One region of the Nocardioides sp. NPDC058538 genome, then DNA from elsewhere that is predicted to be linked to it. Evidence: predicted binding sites of a transcription regulator. Region 1 holds the regulator's gene; each other region holds the start of a gene.
The links. Region 1 encodes LexA, which represses DNA repair genes until DNA is damaged. Its sites were predicted from a motif close to TCGAACANNTGTTCGA; they were not measured.
Positions count from the first base shown of each region.

Region 2: a site for LexA is predicted at 1,385-1,400, ahead of recA (recombinase RecA). Genes of this name have one in related genera too.
Region 3: a site for LexA is predicted at 1,401-1,416, ahead of ACFWQC_RS12905 (alpha-ketoglutarate-dependent dioxygenase AlkB). Genes of this name have one in related genera too.

Region 1 is NZ_JBHXNY010000020.1:23,179-26,444, forward strand. It holds gene ACFWQC_RS17935 (hypothetical protein) at 1-289, shown strand, start outside; gene ACFWQC_RS17940 (LysM peptidoglycan-binding domain-containing protein) at 471-848, opposite strand; gene lexA (transcriptional repressor LexA) at 1,031-1,798, shown strand; gene ACFWQC_RS17950 (alkaline phosphatase D family protein) at 1,894-2,331, shown strand; gene ACFWQC_RS17955 (MXAN_6640 family putative metalloprotease) at 2,417-3,266, shown strand, end outside.
Region 2 is NZ_JBHXNY010000056.1:3,722-6,987, reverse strand. It holds gene ACFWQC_RS27195 (DUF6153 family protein) at 30-473, opposite strand; gene ACFWQC_RS27190 (DUF4396 domain-containing protein) at 602-1,345, shown strand; gene recA (recombinase RecA) at 1,594-2,652, shown strand; gene ACFWQC_RS27180 (regulatory protein RecX) at 2,861-3,266, shown strand, end outside.
Region 3 is NZ_JBHXNY010000011.1:115,682-118,947, reverse strand. It holds gene ACFWQC_RS12910 (AAA family ATPase) at 1-686, opposite strand, end outside; gene ACFWQC_RS12905 (alpha-ketoglutarate-dependent dioxygenase AlkB) at 769-1,380, opposite strand; gene ACFWQC_RS12900 (GntR family transcriptional regulator) at 1,539-2,252, shown strand; gene ACFWQC_RS12895 (hypothetical protein) at 2,266-2,616, opposite strand; gene ACFWQC_RS12890 (DUF4031 domain-containing protein) at 2,681-2,938, shown strand; gene ACFWQC_RS12885 (MFS transporter) at 3,021-3,266, opposite strand, start outside.

The DNA of each region.
Region 1 (3,266 bases):
CACTCAGGGGTACGGCTCGCAGGGATACGGCACGGACAGCTACCCCACTCAGCAGGCCGGCTCCCCGCAGTATCAGTCCGGCGCCTACCAGACCCCGGCCGGCTACGGCCAGACCGGCTCGCGGGCTCGACTGACCCAGGACCCCGCCGCAACCCAGGCGATGCCTTCCCAGCGTCAGCCGCAGGACCCGCCGGTCGAACCGGACGACGAGTGGCCGCCACGGCACGGCACTCGCAACAAGCAGTGGCCGCCAGCCGAGCCGGACAGCCCCTACCGCGGGCGCCACTGAGAGCGCCTTCGGAAACCCGGCGCCTGGCCGGCGCTTCCGGGTTTCCGAACGCGCTCCAATACAGCGAGAGTGCTGCAGACGCTTCCCATCGTCTGCAGCACTCTCACCTTTCCCCGGTAGCCGGCTGCCAGGGTGCCCGCTGCGCGGGCTGACGGAGCAGCCGGACATCTATAGCGGCGCGCTACGGCGCGGTCGGGATGATCAGGGTCTGGCCGGACACGAGCATCGAGGACTCGAGGCTGTTGAGCTCCTTGATCGTCTGCTCCATCTCCCGAATCGAGGAGTCGGTGCCGGCGACGGCCTTCGAGGAGATGTCCCAGAGCGTGTCGCCATCGCCGACGACCATCGTGTGGGCGGAGGGGGAGGGACTTTTGTCCGCACCGTTCTCCACCGCGAACGCCACCTTCGCCCCGATCAGTGCGATCCCGAAGAGCACGACGAGCGCGAATGCGAACACGACGACTCGGCCGCGACGAGTGAGCCGCACGCTCGAGCGTCGCACCTCCGGCGCCGGACGCGGCGGCTCGGCTACGGGCAGCACATAGACTGTTGCACTCATCTCACGGCCTCCTGATCACCAGTCTCTCGATCACGTGTTCGATCGAGCACATGTTCGAAGGTAGATCACGTGTTCGAACAACGCAAGTAGCGACCCCAAGAATTTTCGAACGCCGACACGCGCCGCCCACGAGGTCGAACAAATGTTTGATGTCGTGGTGCCAGAGGGACTAATGTGGTGACATGACCACGCAGAAGACAGGCACCGGATCAGGCGGTTCGAAGAAGAGCCGCGTCCGCGAGCTGCCCGACGGGCCGCCGGACGCGACCGGGCTCACGCCGCGTCAGCAGCGCATCCTCGCTCACCTGCGCGACAGCATCGAGCAGCGCGGCTACCCGCCCAGCATGCGCGAGATCGGCGCAGCGGTCGGGCTGACCAGCACCAGCAGTGTCGCCCACCAGCTCCGTGCGCTGGAGCAGCGTGGTCTGATCCGCAAGGACCCGAAGCGGCCGCGCGCCCTCGAGGTCTTCCTCCCGGAGGTGATGGCCCACCGCAAGGCCATGTCCGGCGAGGAGCCCGAGTCGACGATCTCCGCCGAGGCCGACATCAACCCCAACCCCGATGCCGCGATGGTCCCCCTGGTCGGGCGGATCGCGGCCGGTGGCCCGATCCTGGCCGAGGAGACCTCGAGCCAGCAGAGCATCGAGGACGTCTTCCCGCTGCCCAAGCAGCTGGTCGGCAACGGCGATCTCTTCCTGCTCTCGGTCTCCGGTGACTCGATGGTCGACGCGGCGATCTGCGACGGCGACTTCGTGGTCGTGCGCCAGCAGCCGACCGCCGAGAACGGCGAGATCGTCGCCGCGCTGATCGACGGCGAGGCCACCGTCAAGACGCTCTCCCGCAAGGACGGCAAGGTCTGGTTGCTGCCGCACAACGCTGCGTACGAGCCGATCGACGGCACCCACGCGACGATCCTCGGCAAGGTGACTGCGGTCCTGCGCAGCCTCTGAGTCCTGCGCCACCTCCCGGAACGAGTCCGGGAACACTGCGTGAGATCCAGCCGCCGGCCCATGACAGGGCCGGCGGCTGCGTCGTTCCCTACAGCGTGACCCAGACGCAGATCGACCGCCGCACCCGCACCGCTCCGGCCGCGGACGCGACCCCGGAGAACGTACGTTTCGGGGTGGTCTCCTGCTCCAACCTGCAGGCCGGCTGGTTCGCGTCCTACCGCCACCTGGCCACGCGTGAAGACCTGCACGCGATCCTCCACCTGGGCGACTACCTCTACGAGTACGGTCCCGGCGAGTACGGCTATGGCATGGCCAACGAGAACGTCCGGCCGCACGAGCCGGCCCGCGACGCGTGGATGCCGCTGCGCGTGGACGGCACAGCCGCGGTGGAGACCGCCCCCTCCAAGATCGACGGCCACCTCCACGACCGCATCTACCGGCGGCCGGGTTTCGGCAACCTGCTCGAGGTGAGCATGCTCGACCTGCGCATGTCTAGGCCGTGTCCCCCGGACACAGCGGCGCTCTGCGCTTAGACTGCCCAGGTCTGCCTTCCCGAACGTCTGGTATCTCATGCGAAACATTGCCCGCCGGATCAACCGCAAACAACGATCCCTCGTCTTGATCGCAGGCATGGTCGTCGCGACGTTCGTCGCCACCATGCCCGCAACCGGCTCGACGCCGGCGACCTCGGTGAGGACCGGCGGTGACACCAGCGCCGAGCAGCCGGTGACGGAGAAGGCGGCCCGGGAGGCGCTCGCCGCGGCCAAGAAGGTCAAGCGCAACCAGTCGGTGCGCGGCACCCGGCAGGTCGTGCCCGGACGGCATGTCGCCGGCCGGCCCGACGCGACCATCGCGCTGACCGACCTGTGGAACGCCAAGGATGCCCTGGACGGCTCCAACAAGGCCGCCGCGCGGGAACTGCTCGCCCGCCCTCGCACCGCGGCCCAGACCTGCAGCAACGCGGTCTGCGTCCACTACACGCCGGGCAAGGGCGGCGACCGCGCCTCGACGACGTACGCGACCCAGGTCCGTGACGTGGTCACGAAGGTCCACAACCTCTACGTGCAGGCGGGCTACCGCAAGCCCGCCGCCGACAAGGCGGTCACCCCGGGCAAGGTCGACATCTACCTGGAGAACCTCTACGACGAGGGCTACTACGGCTATTGCGCGCCCGAGACGAAGGTCTCCAAGACCGCCGCGACGGCCTACTGCGTCCTGGACAACGACTACGCCACCAGCGAGTACGGCTCGTACAACACGCCCACCGAGAACCTCCGGGTCACCGCCGCTCACGAATACTTCCACGCCGTCCAGTTCGCCTACGACGCCGGCGAGGACCGCTGGATGATGGAATCCACGGCGACCTGGGTCGAGGACGAGGTCTACGACAGCATCAACGACAACCGGCAATACCTGGGCTACGGCCAGCTCGAGGACCAGCGCAAGCCGCTGGACAACTCCTACGCCT
Region 2 (3,266 bases), on a different contig from region 1:
TGGCCCGGGTCGCGGGTGGTTCAGGCCGCTCAGCACCTGATGACGGAGTAGGCCCATACCGACGGCGGGCCGGTGGCGGGACAGGTGAGCAGGGGCGCGGATCCGCCGGTCCGGAACCAGCCGCGGGCCCGCGAGAACCACCAGGCAGGAGTACGCCGCCACAGCCCGCTCAGCAGCAGCGCGCCGGCGGCGAGCAGGAACGCCGCGCACAGCATCATCGTCGTGTGCCCGTCACCGCCCGGGTGTCCGGCGTCCTCGGCTGCTCCGTGGCCGGAGTGCTCGAGGGCGTGCGTGTGCTCGACGTGGGCGGCGGGCAGGCTCAGCGCGCCGTGCTCACCGTCGGTGTCGGTGCCGTGGAGGCTCAGCGCGTGCATGGCCAGCAGCCCGGCGAGCGTGACCACGACCGCTGCCAGCAGACCGGCGCGTGCGACCGCGCGAGTCCTCCGCTGTCGTCGTCGCGCTGCCGTCCACACACAGCACACCCTAAGGAGTCGGTCGCGGTTGGACAAAGTGGGCTCCCGAACCGGATGTCGCTTGTGCGCCCATACCCCCATGGGGTATGAATGTCGGGTAAGCACGAACGATCGAGCAAGGGAGCGACATGACGTCGCATGACGGGCACCTGCACGCCGGACACGACCACGCCGGAGATCAGCACTCGATGCACGAGGGTCACGGCGACCACTCCGGGCACGATGCGCCTGGCGCGCATGGTGCGCACGGTGGGGGCGGGGTGAATGCGATGGCGGCCAGCGCCACGCTGCACTGCCTCACCGGATGTGCGATCGGCGAGATCGCCGGACTGATGATCGGCACCGCGATCGGGCTCAGCACGGGGTGGACGATCGCCCTGGCCGTCACGCTCGCGTTCGCCTTCGGCTACGCCCTCTCGACCCTGCCGCTGCTCAAGTCGGGCCTGGCCGTCGGCGCGGCGTTCAGCGTCGTGCTGGCCGCCGACACCCTCTCGATCGCGACGATGGAGCTGGTCGACAACCTGGTCATGGCGCTCATCCCCGGAGCCATGGAGGCGGGCCTGGTCAACGTCGTGTTCTGGATCGGGATGATGATCGCCCTCTCGGTGGCCTTCGTGGCGGCCTTCCCGGTCAACCGATACCTGCTCCAGCGAGGCAAGGGGCATGCGCTCACCCACCAGTACCACGGCGCGGAGCCGGTCCAGGAGGGCGTACGTCCCCGGAGGATCTGGCAGAGCATTCCTGCTTTCTCCAGCGGCGCTCTGGCGGCAGTCATCATCGCCTTCATGCTCGGCGGCCTGTCGGTCGCGATCGCCGACGAGATGGGTGGCGGCTCGGCTCCCGCCGAGCAGGTCGAGATGGAGGGACACTGAGCATCCGACGACCTCGACACGCCCGAACAGGTGTTCACATCGAACGCTTGTTCGGGCTAGTGTGTGGTAGTAGGTGGAGCGTGGTTCGTGCTATCGGCCAGGCGAAAACAGGGTCGTGAAACACCGTGCCAGAGGGTCCCGTTCAAAACTGTCGGTGGTCCCGTCTAGCGTCTGCCTTGATGACGACGAAGACACGTGGACAAGCGGCAGGCAAGGGGAAGAAGTCTGCCCCTCAGGAAGGAAAGAACATGGCGGCAGGTGATCGCGAGAAGGCATTGGACGCCGCTCTCGCAAACATCGAGAGGCAGTTCGGCAAGGGCTCGGTCATGCGGCTGGGCGATGAGACCCGGGCTCCGCTGGAAGTGATCCCGACCGGCTCGATCGCGCTCGACGTGGCGCTGGGCCTGGGCGGTCTGCCCCGCGGGCGGGTCGTGGAGATCTACGGTCCGGAGTCCTCGGGTAAGACGACGGTGGCCCTCCACTCGGTCGCCAGCGCGCAGCGCGCCGGCGGCATCGTGGCCTTCATCGACGCCGAGCACGCGCTCGACCCGGAATACGCGAAGAACCTCGGCGTCGACACCGACGCCCTGCTGGTCTCCCAGCCCGACTCGGGTGAGCAGGCCCTGGAGATCGCCGACATGCTGATCCGCTCGGGCGCGCTCGACCTGATCGTCATCGACTCCGTCGCGGCGCTGGTGCCGCGCGCCGAGATCGAGGGCGAGATGGGCGACAGCCACGTCGGTCTGCAGGCTCGACTGATGAGCCAGGCGCTGCGAAAGATGACCGGTGCGCTCAACAACTCCGGCACGACCGCGATCTTCATCAACCAGCTGCGCGAGAAGATCGGCGTGATGTTCGGTTCGCCCGAGACCACGACCGGTGGTCGCGCGCTGAAGTTCTACTCCTCGGTGCGACTCGACGTGCGCCGGATCGAGACGCTCAAGGACGGCACCGACATGGTCGGCAACCGCACCCGCGTCAAGGTCGTGAAGAACAAGGTGGCCCCGCCGTTCAAACAGGCGGAGTTCGACATCATGTACGGGAAGGGCATCTCCCGCGAGGGTGGCCTGATCGACGTCGGTGTCGAGGCGGGCCTGGTCCGCAAGGCCGGCGCTTGGTACACCTACGAGGGCGACCAGCTCGGTCAGGGCAAGGAGAACTCCCGCAACTTCCTCAAGGACAACCCCGACCTGGCCAACGAGCTGGAGAAGCGGATCCTGGAGAAGCTCGGGGTCGTGCCGACGGTTGACGCCCCGGCCGACGGCGAGGCGCCCGTGGCCGAGCCCGCCGGCGTCGAGGACTTCTAGGTCCACCGGCACCGGCTGACCCGTGGCTTCGTCAAGGCCTGACCGTTCGTCCACCCAGGATCCCTGGGTGGACGAACGGCCCGCGCCCGACTGGCTGGGCGACGTCTCGCTCGGCGTAGAGGCCTGGGCCGGAAAAACCCCGTCGCCCCCGTCGGTCGAGCCGTCGCTCCCGTCGGTTGAGCCGTCGTCGCGACGAAGGAGCGACGACGTGTCGAAACCAACACGTTCCCGTCGGAGCAAACCTCGCCCCGCAGACCCCGCCGACCCGAAGAACGATCCCGAGCCCGACCACGAGGCGATCGCCCGCAAGATCCTCCTTGATGCCCTGACCGGCCAGGCGCGCAGCCGCAAGGAGCTCGCCGACAAGCTGGAGAAGAAGGAGGTCCCCGCAGCCCTGGCGACACGGCTGCTGGACCGCTTCGAAGAGGTCGGCCTGATCGACGACGAGGCCTTCGCCAAGGCCTGGATCGCCAGTCGACAGCCCGGAAAGGGCCTGGCGCGACGAGCCTTGGCCCAGGAGCTGCGCCGCAAAGGCATCGACGACGACGTGGCCCGCGACGCGCTCGACGAGATCGACCCCGACGACGAGCGCGAGGCCGGCCGGCGGATGGTCC
Region 3 (3,266 bases), on a different contig from region 1:
AGCTCCTGGAGCCAGATCACGTCGCCGGGGTCGGCGACCGGACTGGTCACCTCGTGGTCGGGGCCCAGCGTGCCGGCCTCGATGCGCTCCAGGACGACGAGCTCCTCGGCGTCGCTGGGGTAGTTGACGATCTCCTTGAGCAGGAACCGGTCCATCTGCGCGTGCGGGAGGACGTAGGTGCCCTCCTCCTCGATCGGGTTCTGCGTGGCGAGCACCATGAACGGGCGCGGCAGGGGGTGGATGTGACCCGCGATGCTCGTCTGGCGCTCCTGCATCGCCTCGAGCATTGCGCTCTGCGTCTTGGCGGACGAACGGTTGATCTCGTCGAGCAGCACGAAGTTGGCGTGCACCGGGCCGAGCTGGGTCTCGAACTCGTGGTTGCGCTGGTCGTAGACCTGGGTGCCGATGATGTCGCTCGGCAGCAGGTCGGGGGTGCACTGGATCCTGGAGAACTGCGCCTTGACCGTCTGCGACAGCGTGCTCGCGGCAAGCGTCTTGGCCAGTCCGGGCACGCTCTCGAGCAGCACGTGGCCCTCCGAGAGGAGCGCGATCAGCAACGCCGTCCTGAGCCGCTCCTGGCCGACCACACGGCTGCTGAAGGCGGTGCTGACCCGCCCGACGATCTCCTTCGCCCTGGCGATCTCCTCAGCGGACGGCGGGGCGAGGGGTGGTGCGGTGGTGGTCAAGGCGGCTCCAGGGGCGTCGGCTGTCGGTCCCATCCTTTCCTACCAGCGTACGGAACGCATCTGGGGGCCGCCTGAGCCAAGCTCAAAAGACGTTGCGGGGGCGGAACTGGACCGAGATCCGGGGGCCGGCGGAGGAGACCTTGGGGATGGCGTGCTCCCAGGTGCGCTGGCAGGAGCCGCCCATCACGACGAGGTCTCCGTGGCCCATCTGGATGCTCATCCCCTTGCCGCCTCCATAGGGACGCAGGGCGAGGCGGCGGGGGTCGCCGACGGAGACGATGGCGACCATCGTGTCGTTGGTGCGGCCCCGGCCGATCTTGTCGCCGTGCCAGGCGACCGAGTCGTGGCCGTCGCGGTAGTAGCAGCAGCCCGCGGTGACGAACGGCTCGCGAAGCTCGGGCAGGTAGTGGGCGGTGAGGCGGCCTCGGGCCTCGGCGAGACGGGGGTGGGGGAGCGGGTCGCCCTGCAGATAGGTGTGCAGGAGCCGAGGCACGTCGACGACGCGGTCGTACATCTGCCGTCGCTCCTCGTGCCAGGGGACGTCGCTGACCAGCGCGGCGAAGACGTCGTCGGGATCGGGCAGCCAGCCGCGGGCGATGTCCACCCAGGCTCCGCGGTCCAGATGGATCCGCTCGTAGGTCGTCTCGGTGGTCTCGTCGTCTGTGGGGGCGAAGAGTGTTCCCTGGAAGTCCACCCTGCCACCATACCTCGTGATCGAACATGTGTTCTACCGCTGCACTGATTGTCGGCGGACATTGTTGTTTCGTTGCAGCTGATCTGCCTCATCTCGTTGCAATGTCACAACTTGACTAAACTCGGGACGTACGTGAGGTGTGCACCTACGCTCTGGTCATGGTCCGGTCGGTCGAGGGAGAGCGGTCGCTCAAGCACGTCCAGATCCGTGAGTACGTCAGGGAGTTGGTCATCGGCGAAAGCCCTGGTGCCTCCGCCCCCTCCGAGCGCGAGCTGGTCCAGAAGTTCAGCGTCGCGCGGGCCACCGTGCGGCAGGCGCTCGACGCTCTCGTCGCCGACGGTCTGCTGGTCCGGATCCCGGGCCGGGGCACCTTCGTGGCGCGCCCGCCGCGGGCGGCGAGCCCGGTGCTCGGGTTCAGTGAGGAGATGGCGCGTAGGGGGATGCAGGCATCCTCCGAGACGCTGCTGCTCGGCCGGGAGAAGGCCGGACCCACCATCGCCCGCGCGCTCAGCATCAAGGAAGGTGCGGCCGTCATCCACTGGCGGCGTCTGCGCCGCGGCGACGGTGTGCCGATCTGCATCGAGGACGTCTACCTCGACGATGCGATCGTGCCCGGGATGCTTGAGCGGACCGCGCCGACCAGCCTCTACGCCGAGCTGGCCAGTCGACAGATGCGGCCCTCGTGGGTCGACGACACCTTCCGTGCCGATGTGGCCAACATCGAGGAGGCCACCCTGCTCGGCCTCTCGGTCGGCGTCCCCGTGCTCCGCAGGCAGCGCAAGTCGGTCTCGGGGGATCGCTACGTCGAGGTGTGCCGCTCGGTCTACCGTGCCGACCGCTATGCGCTGCACCTGCAGCTCGGTCCGTCCTGACCCTCTGAGCTGCTCAGAGGTCGCCGAGCGGCGCGACCACGTCGCCGCTCTCCTCGCAGACCCAGATCGGGTCCGGACCTCCCAGGTCGGGAGTGATGTGGAGCGAGTGCACCGGCGACTCGGGCGGACACGTGGTGCACACCGGCCAACGCGCGGCGGCCTCGCCGTCGAAGAGCAGGTCCTGCACGTCCTGGGCGACCAGGCCGGCGACGTACGCCTTGCCCTCCGGCCACTGCTCCACCCACCAGCCGCGCTCGGTCATCGCGTCCTCGAGTGCGGAGACGGCTGCCGCACCGGCGAGTCCGCGGGCATCGAGGTCATGGAGCACCTTCGCCCGAGCCTCGAACAGCACTGTCGTGTTCATCAGGAACCATTCTTGCCGACCGGTCAAGGCTGTGGCCTCAGGATGGACACGGTAAGAATGGCCCGTGATCCTCATCGACCCGCCGAACGTACCCAGTCGCGGCCGGATGTGGTCTCACCTCGCCAGTGACACCTCCTACGAGGAGCTGCACGCCTTCGCGAGTCGGTTGGGCATCCCGGCCCGAGGCTTCGACCGGGACCACTACGACGTACCCGCCGAGGTCTACGACGACATGGTCGCCGCCGGTGCCGTAGAGGTCACCTCTCGGGTCTTGGTCGCTGCTCTCCTCGCCGCCGGCCTGCGCCGCCGCAAACCCCGCTAACCGAGGCGTCGCCCCCGTCGGGCGAGGCGTCACGTAGGTCGGCCGAGACGTCACGTGCGTCGGCCGAGATGGCACCCGGTGACTACTCGGCCGGCGCGGGTGACTTCTCGCCCGGCGGGAGTGACGCCTCCGCTTGGGTGGACATCCGTCGGGTGGTGAGCCAGATGGCAGCGGCGATCAGCAGGCCGAGGCCGCCGCCGAGGATGAAGCCGCCCTGCCAGCCGATCAGGTCGATGGCGAACCCGGCGGTGGGGGCACCGACGGCGCTGCCGAGGGTAATGGCCGAGCCGTGCCAGCCCATCACCTCGCCGCGTACGTTCGAAGGGAC